DNA from 3 places in the Halorhodospira sp. 9622 genome. Region 3 is predicted to be linked to each of the others. Evidence: predicted binding sites of a transcription regulator. Region 3 holds the regulator's gene; each other region holds the start of a gene.

Region 1 (7,171 bases), on a different contig from region 3:
AGCAGATCGAGGCGTGCAAGCACACGGTGCCGGAGTTCGCCCCGGGCGACACCGTGCTGGTGCAGGTGTGGGTGCGTGAGGGCGGTCGCGAGCGCGTCCAGCCCTTCGAGGGTGTCGTCATCGCCAAGCGCAAGCGCGGCCTGAACTCCTCGTTCACCCTGCGCAAGACCTCGCACGGCGAGGGCGTCGAGCGGGTCTTCCAGACCTACAGCCCGCAGATCGAGAGCATCAAGGTCAAGCGCCGCGGCGACGTGCGCCAGGCCAAGCTCTACCACCTGCGCGAGCTCAGCGGCAAGGCGGCGCGCATCAAGGAGAAGATCAACTAAGGGCTTCGATTGCCCGGCTCATCCGGCTGGCGGCGGGCTCGTGGGCGGTATCGCGCACGGACTCCGCCGCCCGCTCCGGATTGTCCAGGATCCGTTCCCGGGTCTCCTCGGCCAGGGCGCGGGCTTCCTCCCGATCTCGTGGCACCTCGCCGGTGGCCGAATCCGGCCCCGAGGCGTTGACCGCCACCGGGTCGCTGGCGCGCACCGACTCCGCATCCCGGTTGCCGGCCGCCTCGGTGCGCTCCTCCCGGATCCGTTCCGTCCCCGTTGTCTCCCCGTCCCGTTCCGGGCGCAGGGCCTCCTGGCGACGCTGCTCGGCAGCGTGCTCGGCGTGGTGGGAGCGGATCGCTTCGTGGCTGGCCGTGGCAGGGTCGATCTCGGTCATGGCTGCCTCCGTCGTTCCATCCCCTGAAGATAGCACGCGGGCCGCGGCCCGGTTCGGAGGTTGCCGGAGCGGGTATTGTCAGGCGCGCGTGATGCGCCGGGAGCGGTCGCTGGCGGTGTAGCCGCCGTGGGTGCCGTAGGTGAGTTCATCGGCCCGCTCGTGGGCGCCGGTGGCCAGGTCGAGCAGGCGCCGGGTATGGTCGAGGTTGCGGTGGATGAGGCGGCCGTTGGCCTCGTTGCGGGCCTGGATGGTGCGCAGCAACTGCTCCAGCTCGCCCCAGGCGGAGCGCAGCGACTCCGGTGCAGTACGCAACACCGCCCGCACGCCAGCGGTCCCCGGCGGATAGCCGGCTTCGGTGAGAACCCGCCGCAGCTGCTGCTCGGCCTCTTCCAGGGCCTCGACCTGGGCGCCCTTGCGGCGCAGGAGCTCGTCGAAGCCGTTCAGGTCCCGGTCGATCAGTTGCCGGGCCTCGGCCTCGAGGGTGGCGGCGAGTTCCCCGGCGCGCGCCTGGCAGCGCTCGACGCGCACGGCCAGGCGCTGCGCCAGCTCCGCGTCCAGCGTCTGGCGCGGAAAGCGGTCAGAGCGGCCGTGCTCCGCCGGCGTCATCACGACTCGACCAGCGCCTCAAGCTCAGCGAACTTCTTGGCGACTTTCTCGGCGTCCACCGGGTAGTCGCCGTTGGCGATCCGCTCCTTGATGGCTTCGACCCGATCCCGGTCGACTTCCGGGGTTTGGTCGATGCGTTCGCGGACCGTCTGCAGTCGTTCCGAGGTCTCGGCCTCGTCGGCGCCGCCTGCGCCCCGGGGCGGGGCGTTCGACGCCTCGTCGGCGCCGCCGCTCTTCGGGCCCTTGCCCGGCTGGGCGGTCGCGGGTCCGACGGGGCGCGGACCCCCTCCTTCGATCGGATTGGACATCGGGCTCTCCTCAAAACCTTTCCTATGCGGGCTGCAGCGCCGCTCCCTGGCCTGCATGGACCCGTGCTATCCGTATCTATCGGCGGCCCGGGCAGGAACTTGAGTCCTGGTTCCGGTTACTGTGACCCAGGTTGCCACTGACGGCAACTCCCGCCGCCTGCGGCCTAATCGCCGACCCGGACCTGGCCCTCGCCGACGACCCGTGCCTGGATCTCCCGTCCGGAGTCCAGGTTCTCCACCCGGATCCGGTCGCCTTTCTGGCCGTGCTCCAGGGCGCGGCCACGGCTGCTGATCTGGATGGCATCGCCCCGGCCGGCGGCGATGGTGACCCGGTCGTTGCGCTCGACCAGCGTCGGGGGCTGCACGTGGTTGCCGGTCACGGCCACCCCCTCGCGCAGGCTCCGGCGTACCTCCTGGCCGACCAGATCGCCGGCGTCGCGGTAGAACTCGCCGCGGACCCGGCGCGCATCCCGCGTAGCGGTGCGCAGATCCGCCGCCGCGAGCCGCTGTCCGCGGCGCAAGCTGCGTGCGGCCACCACCATCTCCGTCTTCAAGGTGGTTTCCATGCGCACGTAAACGGTCCAGGGTGCCTCTCCGCTGCAGCGCACCCCCACGGTACCGGCTTGGTGGGGGCTGCGCCCGCGGGGGATGAACCCCTCCAGCTCGCCGTCACACGCACGCAGTTTCAACCGGCCGTCCACCCCGCGGGCCTCGACCTCCACCTCGTCGTACTCGCCGGCCAGCGCCTCGCGCAGGAACACCTCCGCCGTCTCACGGATGGCCTCCGGCGACTGGGTGCTGGCCTGCGCCGCCGCCGGGGCCAGGACCGTCAGCGCCAACAATACGACGGCCAGGCGCCAGGCGGGCGACGGTCGCGCACTGCGCCCGACCCTGCGGGCGGGGGTGGCGCCGGCGGGTCTGCTCATCGGTCCGCGCGCAACCTCCATTCGGTTGGTGATCCTCCGGAGAAATATGCAAAGGGTGTGCCGCGGCGTCGGCCGCTTTCCCTGATCCGGCTACCGGATTAACATGACGCCAACGGGCGGGGGCCAGCCCCCGGGACGTACGCCGATAAGGGAGCCGTCAGCGATGGCCGGAATCATGAGCTCCGTCGACCAGCGGACCCAGCTGGCTGGCCATAACCGCATGGAGCTGCTGCTGTTCCGTTTCGAGGGGCGGCAGCGCTACGGGATCAACGTGTTCAAGGTCCGCGAGGTCATACCGGCCCCGGAGCTCAGTTACGTGCCGCATGCCCATCCGGCCTCCCTCGGCATCGCCTACGTCCGCGGCCACACCCTCTCGGTGCTCGATCTGAGCTACGCCACCGGCAACGGCGCCATCACCAAGGAAGAAGGCAACTACATCATCGTCACCGAGTACAACCGTCAGGTCCAGGGGTTCCTGGTCGGCGGGGTGGACCGGATCGTCAACATCAACTGGCAGGACGTGCTGCCGCCGCCGAGCGGGGGCAGCGCCGGCAGCTACCTGACCGCCGTGGCGCGCTACGACGGGCAGATGATCCAGATCGTCGACGTCGAGAAGGTCCTCGCCGAGGTTCAGCGTGCCGGCGGCGCCGATCCGGAGGTCACCGAGGGCGGTGGCGTGGATCACGCCGAGGGCTCCGAGGCTTACAAGGTCCTGGTGGTGGACGACTCGGCGGTCGCCCGGGGGCAGATCAAGCGCACGCTCGAGGAGATCGGTGTGCGCGTGGTCACCAAGAACAACGGCCGCGAGGCGCTGGAGCAGCTGCGCACCTGGAAGGATCAGGATCCCTCCGGGCTCGACGATCTGCTGATGGTGGTCTCGGACATCGAGATGCCGGTGCTCGACGGCTACACCCTGACCCGATCGATCCGGCAGGATCCGGGGCTTGCCGGGGTCCACGTCCTGCTCCACTCCTCGCTCAGCGGTGTCTTCAACACCGAGATGGTGCGTCGCGTGGGGGCCGACGAGTTCCTGGCCAAGTTCCACTCCCGGGAGTTGGCCGAGCGGGTCGGCGCCCGGCTGGCCGAGCGAGGGGGATGAGCATGCAAGGAGGACGGTTTGGCCGCGCTTTCCGTGGGTGAAGAGGAGTACCAGGCGTTCGCACGGTTCCTGGAGCGCGCCTGCGGGATCGTCCTTGGGCCGAGCAAGCAGTACCTGGTGGCCAGCCGGCTCGGGCCGCTGCTCGAGGCCGAGCGCATCCCGGATCTGGCCACCCTTGTCCAGCGGCTCGAGCAGCGCCCCACCGCCGATCTCAAGGGGCGGGTTATCGAGGCGATGACCACCAACGAGACCCAGTGGTTCCGCGACCGCTTCCCCTTCGACGTCCTGCGTCGGCACCTGCTCCCCGAGATGGAGCGCCGCCGCGTCTGGCCGGTGCGCATCTGGTCCGCGGCCTGCTCCTCCGGGCAGGAGGCGTACTCGATCAGCATGACCGTCGACGAGTACAACGACAGCGGCGGGCGTATGGAGGCCGAGATCCTCGGGACCGACATCTCCACCGCGATGGTCGAGGAGGCGCGGCGGGGGCGTTATACCGCCAACGTGGCGCGCCGCGGGCTGGCGCCGGAACGCCAGCAGCGGTTCTTCGATGCCGTCGGCGAGAACACCTGGGAGGTCAAGCCCGCCGTGCGCCGGCGGACCAGCTTCCGCGTCCACAACCTGCTGGAGAGCTACGCCGGTCTGGGTCGATTCGACATCGTTTACTGCCGCAACGTGCTCATCTACTTCGGCTGGGACTCGCGGCGGGATATCGTCCAGCGCATCGCCGAGGTGACCCGCCCGGGCGGGTACCTGATCGTCGGGGCGTCGGAGTCCCTCGCCCGGCATTCCGACGAGTTCGAGCTGGTCCGCCTCGATGGCGGTGTGGTCTACCGGCGCCGCGGCTGACGGACAGACCCTGCCGCCGGGCGGCAAGCGCTTGCCGCCCGTTGCCGCCTTCTTCCGGCTTAGTCGTTGATCCGCCAACCCCGCGTGCCTGGCACGCGATCTGCATAAAGTCCCGTGAACGAACACTACGGGAGCCCGCCATGCGGATCGGCTTCGATCAGGCCTTCTCGGTACCCGAGCAGGCCATGCGCCTGCGCGGCGAGCGGCACGAGCTGCTCGCCTCGAACATCGCCAACGCGGACACGCCCGGCTACAAGGCGCGTGATATGGATTTCCGCGAGGCCATGCGCCAGGCCAGCGAACCGCAGCCGCAGCCGTTGCAGGCGACGCATGCGCAGCACGTGCAACCGCCGCCTTCATCCACCATGGCGGCAGGCGATCCGAAATCTTTATACCGGGAGCCCCACGCCGCCTCGCTCGACGGCAACACCGTCGAGATGCACGTCGAGCAGGCCAAGTTCGCCGAGAACGCCGTGAACTACCAGGCCGCCGTGGACTTCCTCAACGGCCGGATCCAGAAGCTCACCGGCGCCATCCGAGGGGAGTAAGCGAACATGTCCTTGATGCACGCCATCGACGTCGCCGGCACCGGGATGAACGCCCAGCAGCTGCGCCTCAACACCGTGGCCAGCAACCTGGCCAATGCCGAGACGGTCGCCTCCAGCCCCGAGGAGGCGTACCGCGCCCGGCAGCCGGTTTTCGCCGCGGCGCTCCACCAGGCCCAGGGCGGCTATCCGCAGGGTGGCGGGCCGCAGCCGGCGCAAACCCCCGGCTGGGCCGAATCCGGCGGGCCGGTGGATCGGGTCAGCCCGGTGAGCTTCCAGCGTCAGTTCTTTGGCGGCGAGCCCGCCGGTGTGCCGGCGGCCGGCGACCCCTGGGCCAGCCCGTCGCCCAGCGTGCCGGTCTTCATGCCGGGGGTGGTGGAGAGCGACGCCGAGATTGAGCCGCTGTACAAGCCGCACCATCCGCAGGCGGATGACGACGGCTACGTCTACCGCTCCAACGTGAACTCCGTCGAGGAGATGACCAACATGATCTCCGCCTCGCGGTCGTTCCAGAACAACGTCGAAGTCATGAACACCTCGCGGGATCTCATGCTCGAGACCCTGCGCCTCGGCCGCTAAATCCGGGAGGAGCGACCATGCTCGATCCGAGCCAACTGATGGGCGGGGCCGCCGGCGGCGGCCAGAAGGCGCCCAAGCCGCCGAGTACCGGTGACGGTGGCGGCGGAAAGCCCGGCGGCGGGCCGGCCGAAGGCCTCGATGAGGGCGTGCAGGCGGCCCAGAAGGCAGCGGACAAGCCCGCGCCCGGTGGCGGCGCAGCGGGCGATACCGGCGCCGGCGCGGCCAGTTCCGGCGCCAAGTCCGGCTATGAGGCGCTGCCTGAGGACCTGCGCAGCATCCCTGAGGAGAAGGACGACGGCGATCCGCAGAGCATCGGGCACGAGGACTTCCTGGAGCTCATGATGGTTCAGCTCGAGAACCAGGATCCGACCGACCCGCAGGACACCGAGCAGATGATGGGGCAGATCGCCCAGTTCACCACGGCCTCGGGGATCGAGCAGCTGCAGTCGGACTTCAGTGAGTTCTTCGAGCACATGCGCTCGGACCAGTCGCTGCGCGCCTCGCAGCTGGTCGGCCGTGAGGTGGTCACCGAGAGCCGCGAGGCCTATCTGCCCGAGGATGGGGAGATGGAGGCGCTGCTCCAGCTCGAGCGCTCGGCGCCCAACCTGACCGTCGAGATCGAGAACGAGGCCGGGGAGCGGGTCCATCGCGAGCAGCTTGGTGAGATGGAAGAGGGCGAACACCCCTTCGCGTGGGACGGTACCGACAATGACGGCCAGCGCATGCCCCAGGGCACGTACCAGGTTAACGCCTACATCGAGGACGGTGATGAGCGCGAGCCGGTGCCCACCCTGGTGGGTGCGCCGGTGACCAGTGTCTCGGTGGGGATGGACGGCCGGCCGCCTGAGCTCAGCGTGGCCGGGCTCGGTGAGATGTCGCTATCCGACGTCAAGCGCATCCGATAAGACGAACAAGAGCAGCGGGGATCGAGGAGATCAGCCATGTCATTCAACATCTCGCTAACCGGGATCAACTCCGCCTCCAAGGATCTGGAGACCACCAGCAACAACCTCGCCAATGCCGGCACTACGGGCTTCAAGGAGTCGCGGGCGGAGTTCAACGATCTCTTCGCCATGGGGCCGATGGGCATCCCGCAGCTGGCCATCGGCCAGGGTTCGCGGCTGGCCAACGTCGGCCAGATGTTCAGCCAGGGCTCTTTCGACTTCACCGAGCGCAGCCTGGATCTGGGCATTGAGGGGCGTGGCTTCTTCCGCATGGAGGACGATGGCGAGGTGAGCTACACCCGGGCGGGCCAGTTCGAGGTGGATCGCGACGGCTACATCGTCAACAACACCGGCAAGCGCCTGACCGGCTTCCAGACCGATGAGGACGGCAGCCGCATCGGCGACGGTCGCGACCAACTCCAGCTGCCCACCGACGGGATCCCGGCGCGTGCCAGCGAGAACGTCGAGATCGCCGCCAACCTCAGCGCCGATGCCGAGGTGATCGACGACGGCGTGGCCTTCGATCCGGACGACAGCGAGACCTTCACCGAGTCGACGACGACCACGCTTTATGACTCCCAGGGCTCGGCCCGGGATGCGACCTTCT
Region 2 (7,171 bases), on a different contig from region 3:
TCACCGATCTGGCCGAGCGCGCCCGCCCACGCGCCCAGGACGAGTTCGACGAGCTGCAGCGCTTCGCCTACGAGCGCGACGGGATCGATCACCTGGAGGTCTGGGACGTCCCCTACTACAGCGAGCGGCTCCGCGAGGAGCGCTTCCAGCTCTCCGACGAGACGCTGCGCCCGTACTTCCCGGCCGAGCACGTGGTCGAGGGGCTGTTCACGATCGCCGAGCGGTTGTTCGGGGTCCGCTTCCGGCTCCGCAACGACGTCGAGAGCTGGCACCCGGATGTCCGCTATTACGAGCTGCTCGATGCCGACGGGGCCGCGCGCGGCGGCCTCTACGCCGACCTCTACGCACGCACGGGCAAGCGCAGCGGCGCCTGGATGGGCGAGTGCTGCAGCCGGCGCCGCCGCGGCGACGGCGTTCAGCCCCCGGTGGCCTTCCTGACCTGCAACTTCATGCCCACCGCCGAGGGTGAGCCAGCGCTGCTGACCCACGACGAGGTGGTCACCCTGTTCCACGAGTTCGGCCACACCCTGCACCACCTGCTCACCCGCCAAGACTGGCGCCCGGTGGCGGGGATCCACGGGGTCGAGTGGGATGCGGTCGAGCTGCCCAGCCAGCTGCTGGAGAATTGGTGCTGGGAACGCGAGGGGCTGGATCTGCTGGCCGCTCACCACCAGACCGGCGAGCCACTCCCGCAGCCACTGTTCGAACGGCTGCGGGCCTCCCGCGACTTCCAGGCCGGGCTGCAGATGCTCCGCCAACTGGAGTTCTCACTGTTCGATCTGGAACTCCACCAGCGCCGGGACGCCCCGGAGGCGGCCGGCATCCTGAGCACCCTTGAGGATGTCCGCCGGCGCGTGGCGGTGGTCCACCCGCCGGCCTGGCAGCGCTTCCCGCACAGCTTCGCGCACATCTTCGCCGGCGGGTACGCCGCCGGCTACTACAGCTACAAGTGGGCGGAGGTGCTCTCCGCGGACGCCTTCGAGCGCTTTCGCGAGGAGGGGCTGCTCGAGCGCAGCGTGGGCCAGTCGCTGGCCGAGAACATCCTGGAGATGGGCGGTGCGGCGCCGGCCCGGGAGCTGTTCCAGGGCTTCCGCGGCCGGCCGCCGAGCATCGAACCGCTGCTACGCCAGAGCGGACTCAGCGACGACCCGGCCCCCTCCCGCGGGTAATCCGCCGCCCGCCCCCGCCTATCCGGCGTCGGCGGGCCGGAGGCGGTAGATCAGGTCGTGGACCTGGTGCCCCTTGCGCAGACCGCGCCGCTCGAACTTGGTCTGCGGGCGAGGCGGCGGGGGCGGGATGAAGGCCCGCGGGCCGCAGGTGTTCTCGAAGCGCTCGTCGGGCTCGACGGTATCGAGCATCCACTCGGCGTAGTCGGCCCAGTCAGTGGCCAGATGCAGGGTACCGCCGGGTACCAGCCGCTCGGCCAGCAGATCGAGGAAAGCCGGCTGGACGATCCGCCGCTTGTGGTGGCGCTTCTTCGGCCAAGGGTCGGGGAAGAAGATGTGCACCGCCGCCAGACTCCGCGGCGGGAGGTGGTGGCGGACCAGCTCCACGGCGTCCACGGTGGCCACGCGCAGGTTCTCCACTTGCGCTTGCTCGGCGCAAAGCAGGCAGTGGCCCACCCCCGGGCGGTGGACCTCGACGCCCAGATAGTCGCGCCCGGGATCGGCGGCAGCCATCTCCACCAGGGCCTCGCCGTCGCCGAAGCCGATATCCAGGACCCGTGGCGCCGTGCGGCCGAAGAGCCCGTCGAGGTCGAGAACGCCCTGCTCCGGCACATCGATGCCGAAGCCCGGCCACAGCTGCTCCAGCGCGCGCTGCTGCCCCTGCGTCAGGCGCCCCTCGCGACGGACGAAGGTGCGGGTCAGTCGCAGCTGGCTCACTCGAAGAAGGTCCCTTCCTCAGGCGACGACGCGGCAGCGTAACGCCGTTTCGGGATACGGCCGGCGCGGTAGGCCTCGCGCCCGGCCTCCACGCCCTTGCGCATGGCCGAGGCCATGAGCACCGGATCCCGCGCGCCGGCGATGGCGGTGTTGAGCAGCACGGCGTCACAGCCGAGTTCCATGGCGACGGCCACGTCGGAGGCGGTGCCCACGCCGGCGTCCACCAGGACCGGAACCTCCAGGCGGTCGACGATCTCCAGGATGTTGTAGCGGTTCTGGATGCCGAGCCCGGAGCCGATCGGCGCGGCCAGGGGCATCACGGCGACGCAGCCGATCTCCTCGAGCCGCTTGGCGGTGATCGGGTCGTCGCTGGTGTAGGCCATGACCTCGAAGCCCTCGGCCACCAGCTGCTCGGCGGCCTCGAGGGTTCCGGGGACGTCCGGGTAGAGGGTGCGCTCGTCGCCGATCACCTCCAGCTTGACCAGGTTGTGACCGTCGAGCAGTTCGCGGGCCAGGCGGCAGGTGCGCACCGCGTCCTTCACCGTATAGCAGCCGGCGGTGTTGGGCAGGATGGTGTAGCGATCCGGCGGCACGGCCTCGAGCAGGTTGGGCTCGTCCGGGTTCTGGCCGATGTTGCTGCGGCGCAGGGCGATGGTGACGATCTCGGCGCCACTTGCCTCGATGGCCGCACGGGCCTGCTCCATGTCGCGGTACTTGCCGGTACCGACCAGCAGGCGCGAGTGATACTCGCGCCCGGCGATGACCAGGGGATCGCGATCCGCCATCTTTGTCTTGAACTCCGTGCTTTGAGGGGAACCGGGTCAGCCGCCGCCGATGGCCTGGATGACCTCCACGCGGTCGCCATCGGCCAGCTGGTGATCACCGAGCTGGCTGCGGGGGACGATGGTCTCGTTAACCTCCACCGCCAGACGCTGCTGCTCGCTGATGCCGAGCCGCTGCAGAACATCGGCGCAGCTGGCGCCGGCGGGGAGGGTCATGCCCTCGCCGTTGACCTGGATCTGTATGCTGGTTGCTGTACTCATCGCGGATAGTCTAACGCGGTTGCGGCACTGCGGCACCGGTTGTCCTCGGCGCCGTGCAGCGCTATGATTTCATCTGTCCGCAGCGGGTGTAGCTCAATGGTAGAGTTCCAGCTTCCCACGCTGGCGATGTGGGTTCGATTCCCATCACCCGCTCCAATCCCTTCCCTGTCTTTGACCCGACAGCCCCGGGCTGCGTTCAGCCGGTCTCCGCCGCACGGCGGTCGATCAGATCGAGGTCCACGGCCAGGGCGCCGCGGTTGTGCAGCAGATCGGCCAGGGTGTAGCGATCCAGCACCGCCAGGAAGGCGTGCAGCGCCTCGTCGAGTACGGCGCGCACGGCGCAGTTGCCCTCGATCCGGCAGCGCTGATCCTCGTCCCGGAAGCACTCCACCAGGGTGAAGTCCTCCTCGGTGCGCCGCAGCAGCTCACCCAGGGCGATCGCCTCCGGCGGGCGGGCCAACCGGATCCCCCCACGCTTGCCGCGGACGGTCTCCACGAAGCCGTGGGCAGCCAGCCGGTTGACCACCTTCATCAGGTGGTTGCGCGAGATGTCAAAGCGCTCCGCGATCGCGCCAATGGTGACCAGCTCGCCCTGTGCCGCCCCAAGGGCGAGCAGGACCCGCAGGGCGTAGTCGCTGTGTCGGGTTAGACGCATGATCCGGCTCCGTTCGCTGCCCCGGACACTATAGCAGCGCCCGGGGCCATCCGGATCAGCCCAGGCCGACGATCAGCAGCGGCTCGCGGGTGATGCTGTAGAGGTAGAGGTAGCCGAAGACGGCGATGCCGCCGATGAACGCCGCCATGCGGATCTGCCGGGTGCGGCCTCGGCGCAGGGCGATCACCCCGAGGACGATGTAGGCGATCAGTCCGAGCAGCTTGACGGTGAGCCAGCCGTCGACGAAGGGGTACTGGGCGATCATCACCATCAGCACCACTGCCGTCAGCAGCAGCACGGTGTCGGCGACCTGCGACGCCACCCGCAGGACCTTGTTCTCGAGCGCTGCAGAGCCACGGAACATCAGGATCCCCCGGGCGATAAACAGACCGAGACTGACCACGGCGGCCAGCGCGTGCGTCGACAGCAACACCTGGTGCATTCCTACCCCCTCGCGTCGTCCGTTTCGAAAAGAGGCTATTCTTCCTGCCGGTCGGGCCCGGCTGCAACCACGCACAACGCGCGCACCCCTTCGGTGCGCGCGCCGTGCGCTCCTGGTGCAGGCACGCCGCCGCGCGCGGGCGCGGCACCCAACCTCCCGCTTAACCCCTTGTTCCACCTAGCACGGCCGGACCTGGCACACCCCCTGCATGAGCACCCTGCGCGCCGCCCGTGGCGGTGGCCGCCCCTGACCCACGGATACAGCATAAGGTGCCCGACCATGAAAAAGCCTTTCCCGCTAGTCGCCGCCGGCGGCCTGCTCCTCGGCCTCTCCGCCAACGCCCAGGCCGAGGAGATCGGCGCCGGCTGGAGCCTCTCCTCCAACGTGGCGATCACCTCCAACTACCTCCTTCGCGGTGGCTCCGAAAGCGACGAGGACCCAGCCGTCCAGGGTGGCTTCGACCTGGACCACGAGAGCGGCTTCTACGTCGGAACCTGGGGCAGCAGCGTAGTGCTAGGTGCGGACACCACGGAGATCGACTTCTACGCCGGCTACGGCTTTGAGGTCGCCCCGGGCTTCGACCTTGATCTGGGTGTGGTGGCGTATACCTATTATCCCGAAGGGGATGCAGACGACGAAGAGATCTACGCTGGGATCGCATCGTCCATCGGGGAACTCGACTACGATTTCTATCTTTACTCCAACGACGAGCCGGATATCGTCGGTGAGCTCAATCTCGCTTACCCGGTACCTGGTGGGGTTTCGCTTCTCGGCCAGCTCGGTTTCGTCGAACCGGACGAAGATAATGGCGATTACGTCTACTATGCCGTCGGCGCCAGCTACTCGTATCAGACCCTGGATTTCAGCGTCATGTGGACGGATACGGACGAATCCGGCAGCGATGACCAGTTCGCGGTCATGGTGTCCCGCTCCTTCTAGCCGCACCCCCCTGCACCCGGGGGCGCCGGCCGGCGCCTCCGGTCGGGTTACCCCGCCCCGCCACGCTTCTCCAGCCCCCGCCGCAGCCCGACCGCCTCGGCCACGTGGCGCCCCTCGATGGGGTCGACCTCGTCGAGATCGGCCAGCGTCCGCGCCACCCGCAGCAGGCGGTGGTGCCCGCGCGGCGACAGGCCGATAACCTCGGTGGCCCGCTCCAGCGTCGCCTCGGCCTCTGGCACCAGTGCGCAGGCCGATTCGAGGGCCTCTCCGGCCAGTTCGGCGGCGATCACCCCGGAGCGCTGCCGCCGCCGCTCACGGGCCCGAGCCACCCGTTCGGCCACCACACCGCTCGGCTCGGCCGCCGGCGCGGCGGTCAGTTCCCGGGCACTGAGCCGCGGCACCTCCACGGCGATGTCGAAGCGATCCAGCAGGGGGCCGGTCATCCGGTCGCGATAACGCGCCACCTGTTCCGGCGTACAGCGACACACCCCGCGCGGATCGCCGTGGTAGCCGCAGGGGCAGGGGTTCATCGCCGCGACCAGCTGGAACGCCGCCGGGTAGGTCACCCGGGCGTTGCTGCGGGCGATACTCACCTGCCGGGCCTGTAGGGGCTCGCGCAGCGCCTCCAGGGCGTTGCGCGGCAGCTCCGGGAATTCGTCGAGGAAGAGCACACCGCGGTGGGCCAGGGAGACCTCGCCGGGACGCGGCGGCTGCCCGCCACCGATCAGGGCGGCGGCGGAGACGGTGTGGTGCGGAGCGCGAAAGGCCGGCACCCGCCAGGTGGCCGGATCCACCCCCGCGCCGCTGACCGAGCGCACCGCGGCCGCCTCCAGCGCCTCGGCCTCCGGCAGCGGCGGCAGCAAACCCGGCAACCGCTCGGCGAGCATGCTCTTGCCGGTGCCCGGCGGCCCGCTGAGCAGCAGGTTGTGGCCGCCGGCGGCGGCCACCTCCAGCGCCCGGCGCGGTCCGGCCTGACCGCGGACCTCGGCCAGATCCGGACCCCGGGGCCGCTGCTCGGCCGCCGCTGCCGACCCCACCGGGGGCAGTGGATCACGGCCGTCCAGGTGGTCGAGGACCGCCAGCAGCCGCTGCGCGGCTATTGCCCCCTGCGGATGGACCAGGGCGGCCTCGGCGCCGTCGCCGGCGGGGATGATCAGCCGCCGGCCGGCGTCGCGGGCGGCGCGGGCCGCCGGCAGGGTCGCACCCACCTCACGGAGCTCGCCGCCGAGGGCCAGCTCGCCGATGAACTCCAGCGAATCGAGCTCGCCGTGGACCTGCCCCGAGGCGGCCAGGACGCCGACGGCGATGGCTAGATCGAACCGGCCCCCGCCCTTGGGCAGGTCCGCGGGGGCCAGATTGACGGTGACGCGGCCGACGGGGAACTGCAGGCCGCTGTTGATGATGGCGCTGCGGACCCGGTCCCGGGCCTCGCGCACCTCGGCCCGCGGCAGGCCGACAAGTGAGAACGCAGGCAGCCCCTGCGCCAGGTGGACCTCCACCCGGACCTCGGGGGCCGACACGCCGAGCGCCGCCCGCGCCCGGGTTACAGCCAGTGCCATGGAACCCTCCCTGGTTCGTGGGGCACACGCGATGGTCAGCGGGGCATACCGCCCCGCCGGTTAGCCGTCGCTGCCGCCGGCAGGACCGCCCGGGCCGCCGCCCTGGGCCTTCTCCAGCTCGGCAACGCGGCGGTTGAGTTCCTCGAGCTGGGCCCGGGTCCGTGCCAGAACCTTGGCCTGGGCGTCGAACTCCTCGCGGGTCACCAGATCCAGCCGCGAGAAGCCGGCCTGCAGCGAGGCGCGGACGTTCTTCTCCACCTCGTCGTGGAACTCGCGCACGCCGGCCGGCAGGCTTGCCGTGAGCTTCTGCGCCAGTTCGTCGATGGTTTTCTGATCGATCATCGCCTTTCCAACCCTGTGGTCACGCACCGAAACCGTGCAGCGGCGCCATTTTCGCCCCCGACTGGTGCAGGGGTCACCGGGCCGCCGGTCTGTTCCCCCCGGCGTGGCGCGGTTTCGCCGTCGCCCCGGGGCCCTGGCACGCCTCCTGCAACATCCCTGATGACCGCAGCCGCATCCACTCGCCGCTGCGGCTCCGTACAACGCGTACAACGAGGACGACGCTCATGAAATTGGTAACGGCAATCATCAAGCCTTTCAAGCTCGATGACGTCCGCGAAGCGCTCTCCGCCATCGGGGTCCAAGGTATC
Region 3 (7,171 bases):
TACGGCAACAGCCACGGTTTCTTTTCGGTGCTGCCGGAGTCGCGCCACGGTATCCACTGCGTGGCGGTGGCCGGACGCGGCGAGGCCATGCAGCGCGACCACTGGTACAGCGTGGCCCGCGACCCCGCGGCTCTGGAGGAGGCCCGGGCTGTGGGGCGCCAGGCGGCCGAGCACGCCGTGGCCCGGCTTGGCGCCGAGAGTCTCAACACCGAACGGGTACCGGTGCTCTTCCGTGCTCCCGTGGCCCGCGGGCTGGTGGGCCATCTGGTCTCGGCGGTCCGGGGCAGTGCCCTGTACCGGCAGGCTTCGTTCCTGGTCGACAGCGCCGGCGAGCAGCTCTTCCCCGCCTGGCTGCATATGGTCGAGCGGCCGCACATTTGCCGGGCGCTGGGCAGCACGGCGTTCGATGCGGAAGGGGTGGCCACCACCGAGTCGGCGCTGGTGCAGGACGGGGTGCTGCAGCGCTATGTGCTGGACAGCTACTCCGCCCGCCGTCTGGGCCTGGAGACCACAGCCAACGCCGGCGGCGTCCACAACCTGGAGGTCAGCGGCGGCGATGAGGACTTCGACGCCCTGCTCCGGCGCATGGGCCGCGGGTTGGTGGTCACTGAGCTGATGGGCCAGGGGGTCAACCTGGTCACCGGCGACTACTCCCGTGGTGCCGCCGGTTTCTGGGTGGAGAACGGGGCCATCGACCGCCCGGTCCAGGAGATCACCATCGCCGGCCATCTGCGCGATCTTTTTGCCGGCATCCAGGCGGTGGGCGGCGACGTGGACCGGCGCGGCAACATCCGCTGTGGCTCGATCCTGGTCGAGGAGATGACCGTCGCCGGGCAGTGAGCGTCCGGTGCCGGGCGCGGGTCAACCGTGCTCGGTCTCGCCGAAGCCCTCGGCCACCAGACGGGTTAGGGCCTCGAGGGCGGCCTCGGCGTCCGCGCCCTCGGCCTCAATGGTGATCGTGGCCTGATGGCCGGCGGCGAGCATCATCAGTCCCATGATGCTCTTGCCGTTGACGCGCTTGTCCCCGTAGCGGACGTGGATCTCGCTCTCGTACTCGCTGGCGATGGTCACGAAACGGGCGGCGGCTCGGGCGTGGAGTCCGAGGCGGTTGGTGATGGTGGCTTGTTGCTCGATCATGACGGCGGGGCTCCTTCACCGACCGCGATGATGCCGGCTCGGCCGCCGGCAGCGGCGGATTCGGCCAGTTCGTCGAGGGATCGCCCGGGGTAGTTGAAGACGCGCAGGAGCATCGGCAGGTTCAGGCCGGTGACCACCCGGCAGTGGCGGTCGGTGCCGGCCGCCACGGCGACGTTGGAGGGGGTGGAGCCGTAGGCGTCGGAGAGGATGAGGACCCCGGCCCCCTGGTCGAGCCGGGTGATCAGGGCGCCGGCGCGTTCGAGTAGCTCGTTGCGCTCGTCCTCGTTGAAGACCTCCAGCGACTCGGTCTGCAGCGGGCAGATGCCGAGCGTGCGCGAGGCCGTGGCCAGGATCTCCGAGCCGATGTGTCGGTGGGCGACGATGAGCAGTCCGACCCTCATGACAGCTCCCGGTGGCGCAGGGTCACGTGGCTGCAGTCAGCCTGCAGTGCTGCGGCCAGCCGCTCGGCGAGGTAGACCGAACGGTGCTGCCCGCCGGTGCAGCCGATGGCCACGGTCAGGTAGCTGCGCCCTGACTGCTGATGGACCGGCAGCCAGTGGCGAATCATCGTGTCGATCTGGTCGAACAGGGTCTCGGTTTCGGGCTGCGCCTCCAGGAAGGCGCGGACGCTGTCATCGCGGCCGGTGTAGGCGCGCAGCCGAGGCTCCCAGTGTGGATTGGGCAGGCAGCGGGCGTCGAAGACGTAGTCGGCGTCCGTGGGGATGCCGTGCTTAAAGCCGAAGGACTGGACCAGCACCGACACGCCGCTGCGCTCGCCCGCGACCCGCTCGGAGATCAGCCCGCGCAGGTCGTGGACCGTGGTCCGCGAGGTGTCGATACTCCAGTCGGCCACCTCGCGCAGCGGTTCGAGCAGGGCGCGCTCGGCGCGCAGGGCGTCGGCCAGCGGCTGATCGCCCTCGGCGAGGGGGTGGCGCCGCCGGGTCTCGCTGTAGCGGCGCATGAGGATGGCGTCTTCGGCGTAGAGGAACAGCACCTCGGTGGCGATGCCCTGCTCGCGCAGCGCAGTCAGCGTCTCGGGCAGGCGCTGCAGGTCGCGGGGCGGGTTGCGGGCGTCCAGCCCCACCGCGAAGCGCTCGCCGGTGGGTGCGTCGCGATTCTGCGCGTAGCGGGCCAGCTCGCCGATCAGGCTCACTGGCAGGTTATCGATGCAGTAGTAACCGGCGTCTTCCAGGGTGTGCAGGGCGACGCTCTTGCCCGAGCCCGACAGGCCGCTGACCACGATCAGGCGCAGTTCGCTCATGCCGGCACCCCGTGGTTCCGGCCGCTGCGCTGGTGTGTTGCGACCTCCGCGACGAGGCGGCCGGCGGCGGCCTCGATCAGCGGCGCCAGCGGCCGGCGTTCGCTGTCGGTCAGGGTCACCCGGGGTAGGGCCAGGCCGAGCAGTTCGCGGTGATCGCGCCGGCCGTGCAGGGCGGCCTCGGCTTCGGTGGGGCCGGGAGCGCGCTGGAGCTGGATGCACAGAGCCACGGCGGTCTCGCTGCGCAGCGCCGCGGGGCCGTAGAGTTCGGTGATGTCCACCAGGCCGAGGTCGCGCAGGTAGAGCAGCCCCCGCCCCTGCTGCGGACCGGCGCCGAGCAGGCGGTCACCGTCGCGGCGCAGCTGTACGGCGTCGTCGGCCACCAGGGCGTGACCACGGTCGAGCAGCGCCAGGGCGGCGTCGCTCTTGCCCACGCCGCTGGGGCCCTCCAGCAGGATCCCGCGGCCGTGGACCGCCATCAGCAGGCCGGGGATGACCGGCCGGTTCCCGGCCGCGTTCACGATGGGTCGGCGTGCGACTGCCATTCGCGCAGGGCCATCTGCAGCTCGTCCCCGTCCGAGGAGCGGCGCAGCCGCTCGCACAGGCTGCTGTCGCTGAACATCTCGGCAAGGCTGGCGAGGATCTGCAGGTGCTCGTCGGTGAAGTGCTCGGGTACGACGAGGGCGAAGAGCAGGTCCACCGGTGCCTTGTCGAAGGCGTCGAAATCGATGCCCCGGTCCAGGCGGATGAGGGCCCCGATGGCGCGGTCGATCCCGTCGATGCGGGCGTGGGGCACGGCGACGCCGTGCCCCAGGCCCGTGCTGCCCAGTCGCTCACGGGCCAGCAACCGGTTGCTGATCTCCCGGGCGTCGAGGCCGTCGCCGCTGGCCCCGATCAGCTCGCCTATGCGCAGGAGCACCTGCTCCTTGTCCTCGATGCCGCTCTCGCAGCGAACACGTTCCGGCGTGATGAGTTGCTCGATGTCCATGGAGTGTCCGATCGGCTGGCCCGCTGAACCGCGTCCCGCCGCCTTAAAAGTTGGCCTTGAGGGACGCGCCCTGCCGTCGCTGATCGACGGCCTTCTCTTTGTGTTTCAGGACCTGACGGTCAAGCTTGTCCACGAGCACGTCAATGGCTGCATAGAGATCCTCCTCGATGGCATCGGCAAAAACGCGCCCGCCGCCACCCCCGATGTGGATGACCGACTCGGCCTTCTGCTGCTTCTTCTCCACCGTGAGGATCACCTCGGTATCGATGACGTGGTCGAAGTGGCGCTGGATGCGTTGCATCTTCTCGTTCACATGCGCCCGGAGGGCCGGGGTGATCTCGACATGATGCCCACTGAGCTTGATCTGCATACCGCCTCCTGAACCCCTTTGCCGCCGGCGGAGCCGGGGGCCTCAGCGCCCCCGGGCCTCCCTGCGCTCCGCCGACGATGCGATGGACAGGGACTCCCGGTACTTGGCGACCGTCCGACGCGCCACCTGGATCCCCTCCTCATGAAGGATACGCGCAATCGCGCTGTCACTCAGCGGTTTTGCCCGATCCTCCTCGGCGATCAGCCGGCGGATCCGCGCCCGGATCGCCGTCGCCGAAGCCTCTCCGCCGTCGCTGGTCTGCACGTGGCTCGAGAAAAAGTACTTGAACTCGAAGGTGCCCCGCGGGGTGTGCATGTACTTGTTGGTGGTGATGCGGGAGATGGTGGACTCGTGCATCTCCACCGCCTCGGCGATCTCGCGCAGAACCAGTGGTTGCATCGCCTCCTCGCCGTGGTCGAGGAACCCCTGTTGCCGCTCTACGATGGCGCTGGCCACTTTCAGCAAGGTCTCGTTCCTGCTGCGCAGGCTCTTGATCAGCCAGCGCGCCTCTTGGAGATGGTTGCGCAGGCAGTGGTTGTCCGCGCTGCGGTCCGCTCTGCGGATCAGGCTGGCGTAATACGCGTTGACGCGCAAGCGGGGGGCGGTCTCGCCGTTGAGTTCCACCTGCCAGACGCCGTCGCGGCGCACGACGAGGACATCGGGGATGATGTAGTCCGGGGTTGTGTCGCTGATCTGCGAGCCCGGGCGTGGATCGAGGCTCTGGATCAGACCGAGGATGCCGCCGAGGGCATCTTCGCCGACCCCCAGGGCGCGGCCCAGGTCGTCATGGCGGCGTTCGGCGATGAGCTCCAGGTGGTGGAGGAGGGCGTGCTGCGCCTCCGCACGCCAGGGCGTGTCCTCGGGAAGCTGCTCGAGCTGGACGCACAGCGCTTCCTGAGGGTCGCGGGCGGCAACGCCGGTCGGGTCGAGCCGCTGGACACGCTGCAGGACCGCCTCTAGCTCCTCGGCGCTGACTTGCTCGTCGGCCGGACAGCCGGCCAGCAGATCCTCGGTGCTCTGGGTCAGGTAGCCGTCGTCGCCGACGGCGTCGACGATGACCTCGGCGATGGAGCGCTCCCGGGCGGAGAAGGCCTCGAGCTCGATCTGCGCGTGCAGGTGCTGCTGGAGGCTGTCGGAGGCGGCCGGCCGGTTGTCGAGGGTGTCGCGCTGCGCACCCTCGTCGCCGGGGGCGCTCAGTGCCGTGCTGCCGTCGTAGATGTCGTCCCAGGAGGTGTCCAGGGGCAGGTCTTCGGGGATGTCCTCGCCGGCGGGTTCGCTGGCCGGTGCCTCGTCCTCGTGGGGTTCCGTTTCCTGCTGCTCCTGCTCCTGCCCGGGCTCGGCCTCCTCATCGAGCTCGAGCATGAAGTTCGACTCCAGGGCCTGCTGGATCTCGGTGCGCAGCTCCAGGCTGGAGAGCTGCAGCAGCCGGATGGCCTGCTGCAGCTGCGGGGTCATGGTCAGCTGCTGACCGATGCGTAGCTGAAGCGACTGCTTCATGGCCGTGTCCGTTGTGCTTGAAGCATCCGTAGTCCGTCACTCACAGGCGGAAGTCCTCGCCCAGGTACACCTCGCGTACCCGCGGGTTGGCCAGCACGCTCTCGGCGTCCCCGGCGGCCAGCACCTCGCCGTCACTGAGGATGTAGGCGCGTTGCACGATGCCCAGCGTCTCGCGCACGTTATGGTCGGTGATCAGCACGCCGATACCCCGTTGCGCCAGCTGGCGGACGATCCGCTGGATCTCGCCCACCGAGATGGGGTCGACCCCGGCGAATGGCTCATCAAGCAGTATGAACCGCGGATTCGCCGCGAGGGCGCGGGCGATCTCCACGCGCCGGCGCTCGCCCCCGGACAGGGCGATCCCCGGGGAGTCGCGCACGTGGGTCACGCCGAACTCCTCGAGCAGGCGATCCAGCTCCTGCTCGCGCTCAGTGCCGTCCAGGTCGTCGCGCAGCTGCAGGATGGCCCGTACGTTATCCGCAACGCTCAGTTTACGAAAGACCGAGGGTTCCTGGGGGAGGTAGCCGATGCCCAATCGGGCCCGGGCGTGAATGGGCAACCGAGTGAGGTCGTCGCCTTCCAGGGTGATTCGCCCCTCGTCGGCCTGCACCAGGCCGACGACCATGTAAAAGCACGTGGTCTTGCCGGCCCCGTTGGGGCCGAGCAGGCCGACGATCTCACCGTCGGCGACCTCCAGCCCCGCGCCGTTGACCACGGTGCGGCCGCGATAGCGCTTGCTCAGCCCCTCCGCGCGCAGCGTCACCAACGGGTCATTCCTCCTCGCGCCGTGCCGGATACAGGATGGTCCGCGCCCGCTGCCCCTCGGCGCCGCGGGCCTTCATGACCTGCCCCTCCAGGTCGACGTCGATGGTCTCGGCGGTGACTTGATCATCCCCCTGCCAGAGATGTGCATCGCCCTGGAAATGGGCACGTTCGGGACCGCGGGAGTAGTACTCCATGCGTTTCGCCTCGGCATGCACGGGGCGAGGCTGGTTCTCGGGGTGGTCGCGGTAGGTGGCCGGCGTGCCGTCGACGTAGACGTGGCTCAGGTCGCCGTCCTCGTCGGTGTAGACCTCCATGCGATCCCCGGTGATGCGCATCTCGCCCCGCGTGAGCACGGCGTCGCCCTCGTAGACGCTGACTCCGGCGACCGCGTCGACATCCACCCGGTCGGCCTCCAGTTCGATCGGTGCCTCGTCGCGCTGGCCCACGGCCGTTGCCGGCAGGGCAGCGGCGAGCAGGGTCGCGGCGACGAGCAGTCCCACGCGGATACGGCTGGCGGCGTCAGTACGCTCCATACGACCCCCGGACGTCGGCGTGCAGGCGCAGGCGATCCGCGCGGTAATCCAGGGTCATCCCGGTTCCGCGCAGGGTGCCGGCCGGCTCGCGAGCGGTGACCGCCTCGACGGTGCGCGCCTCGCCGGCGCGCAGGTCCACCAGCAGGTTGTGGGTGTTGATATCCAGCGGCGGACGCGCCTGCTGGGCCGGACGACGGATGTCCACCTCTTCGAACAGGCGGACTTCCCCGCCCTCGCGTTCGGCGATGCCGAAGGGGGCGCGGGCCTCCCAGAGGACGCCGTCGCGAGAGCGCATGCGCAGGTCGGGGTCGATGATCTCGAGCTCGCCGCGGCCGGGGAAGTGCTCGCCGGTGCGCCCGGAAAGGGCCGCACGGCGCTGCCCCTGCTCGTCGAAATCAACCATGGTAAACCCCTCGAGGAAGAAGTCCGGGCGCTCTTCGGGAGGGGCAGCGGTCTCCGGGGCCGGCGGCGCCGGGTCGCGGGTAAGCAGCAGACCGAGGAGGACGGTCAGGGCGAGGGCTGCTAGGGGGTAGAGGGAGCCGCGGCGCATGGCTCAGCCTTCCGCCCGGCGCAGCATCGGTTCAAGGTGGCCCTGGGCGTGCAGGATCAGCTCGGCCACCTCG

Evidence for each region. The regulator sigma-54, encoded in region 3, starts transcription at its own class of promoters, with help from an activator protein. The targets are predictions, from matches to a motif close to TGGCANGNTNCNTGCTT.
Region 1: a site for sigma-54 is predicted at 4,586-4,602, ahead of flgB (flagellar basal body rod protein FlgB). Genes of this name have one in related genera too.
Region 2: a site for sigma-54 is predicted at 4,217-4,233, ahead of LRG07_RS08835 (TorF family putative porin). Genes of this name have one in related genera too.

What each region holds. Positions count from the first base shown of each region.
Region 1 covers NZ_JAJNRE010000015.1:27,163-34,333, reverse strand. Annotated here, with positions in the region: gene rplS (50S ribosomal protein L19) at 1-326, shown strand, start outside; gene LRG07_RS09480 (hypothetical protein) at 319-711, opposite strand; gene LRG07_RS09475 (flagella synthesis protein FlgN) at 790-1,317, opposite strand; gene flgM (flagellar biosynthesis anti-sigma factor FlgM) at 1,317-1,625, opposite strand; gene flgA (flagellar basal body P-ring formation chaperone FlgA) at 1,790-2,551, opposite strand; gene LRG07_RS09460 (chemotaxis protein CheV) at 2,715-3,650, shown strand; gene LRG07_RS09455 (protein-glutamate O-methyltransferase CheR) at 3,669-4,496, shown strand; gene flgB (flagellar basal body rod protein FlgB) at 4,637-5,044, shown strand; gene flgC (flagellar basal body rod protein FlgC) at 5,051-5,620, shown strand; gene LRG07_RS09440 (flagellar hook assembly protein FlgD) at 5,638-6,525, shown strand; gene flgE (flagellar hook protein FlgE) at 6,562-7,171, shown strand, end outside.
Region 2 covers NZ_JAJNRE010000013.1:46,362-53,532, reverse strand. Annotated here, with positions in the region: gene LRG07_RS08870 (M3 family metallopeptidase) at 1-1,169, shown strand, start outside; gene trmB (tRNA (guanosine(46)-N7)-methyltransferase TrmB) at 1,188-1,883, opposite strand; gene LRG07_RS08860 (thiazole synthase) at 1,880-2,668, opposite strand; gene thiS (sulfur carrier protein ThiS) at 2,705-2,908, opposite strand; tRNA gene LRG07_RS08850 (tRNA-Gly) at 3,009-3,082, shown strand; gene LRG07_RS08845 (Rrf2 family transcriptional regulator) at 3,123-3,581, opposite strand; gene LRG07_RS08840 (SirB2 family protein) at 3,637-4,023, opposite strand; gene LRG07_RS08835 (TorF family putative porin) at 4,303-4,962, shown strand; gene LRG07_RS08830 (YifB family Mg chelatase-like AAA ATPase) at 5,010-6,521, opposite strand; gene LRG07_RS08825 (accessory factor UbiK family protein) at 6,582-6,863, opposite strand; gene LRG07_RS08820 (P-II family nitrogen regulator) at 7,088-7,171, shown strand, end outside.
Region 3 covers NZ_JAJNRE010000012.1:65,603-72,773, forward strand. Annotated here, with positions in the region: gene pmbA (metalloprotease PmbA) at 1-840, shown strand, start outside; gene LRG07_RS08470 (HPr family phosphocarrier protein) at 862-1,137, opposite strand; gene LRG07_RS08475 (PTS sugar transporter subunit IIA) at 1,134-1,538, opposite strand; gene rapZ (RNase adapter RapZ) at 1,535-2,398, opposite strand; gene LRG07_RS08485 (HPr kinase/phosphorylase) at 2,395-2,940, opposite strand; gene LRG07_RS08490 (PTS sugar transporter subunit IIA) at 2,913-3,383, opposite strand; gene hpf (ribosome hibernation-promoting factor, HPF/YfiA family) at 3,427-3,753, opposite strand; gene LRG07_RS08500 (RNA polymerase factor sigma-54) at 3,796-5,250, opposite strand; gene lptB (LPS export ABC transporter ATP-binding protein) at 5,291-6,016, opposite strand; gene lptA (lipopolysaccharide transport periplasmic protein LptA) at 6,021-6,548, opposite strand; gene lptC (LPS export ABC transporter periplasmic protein LptC) at 6,535-7,098, opposite strand; gene LRG07_RS08520 (HAD family hydrolase) at 7,102-7,171, opposite strand, start outside.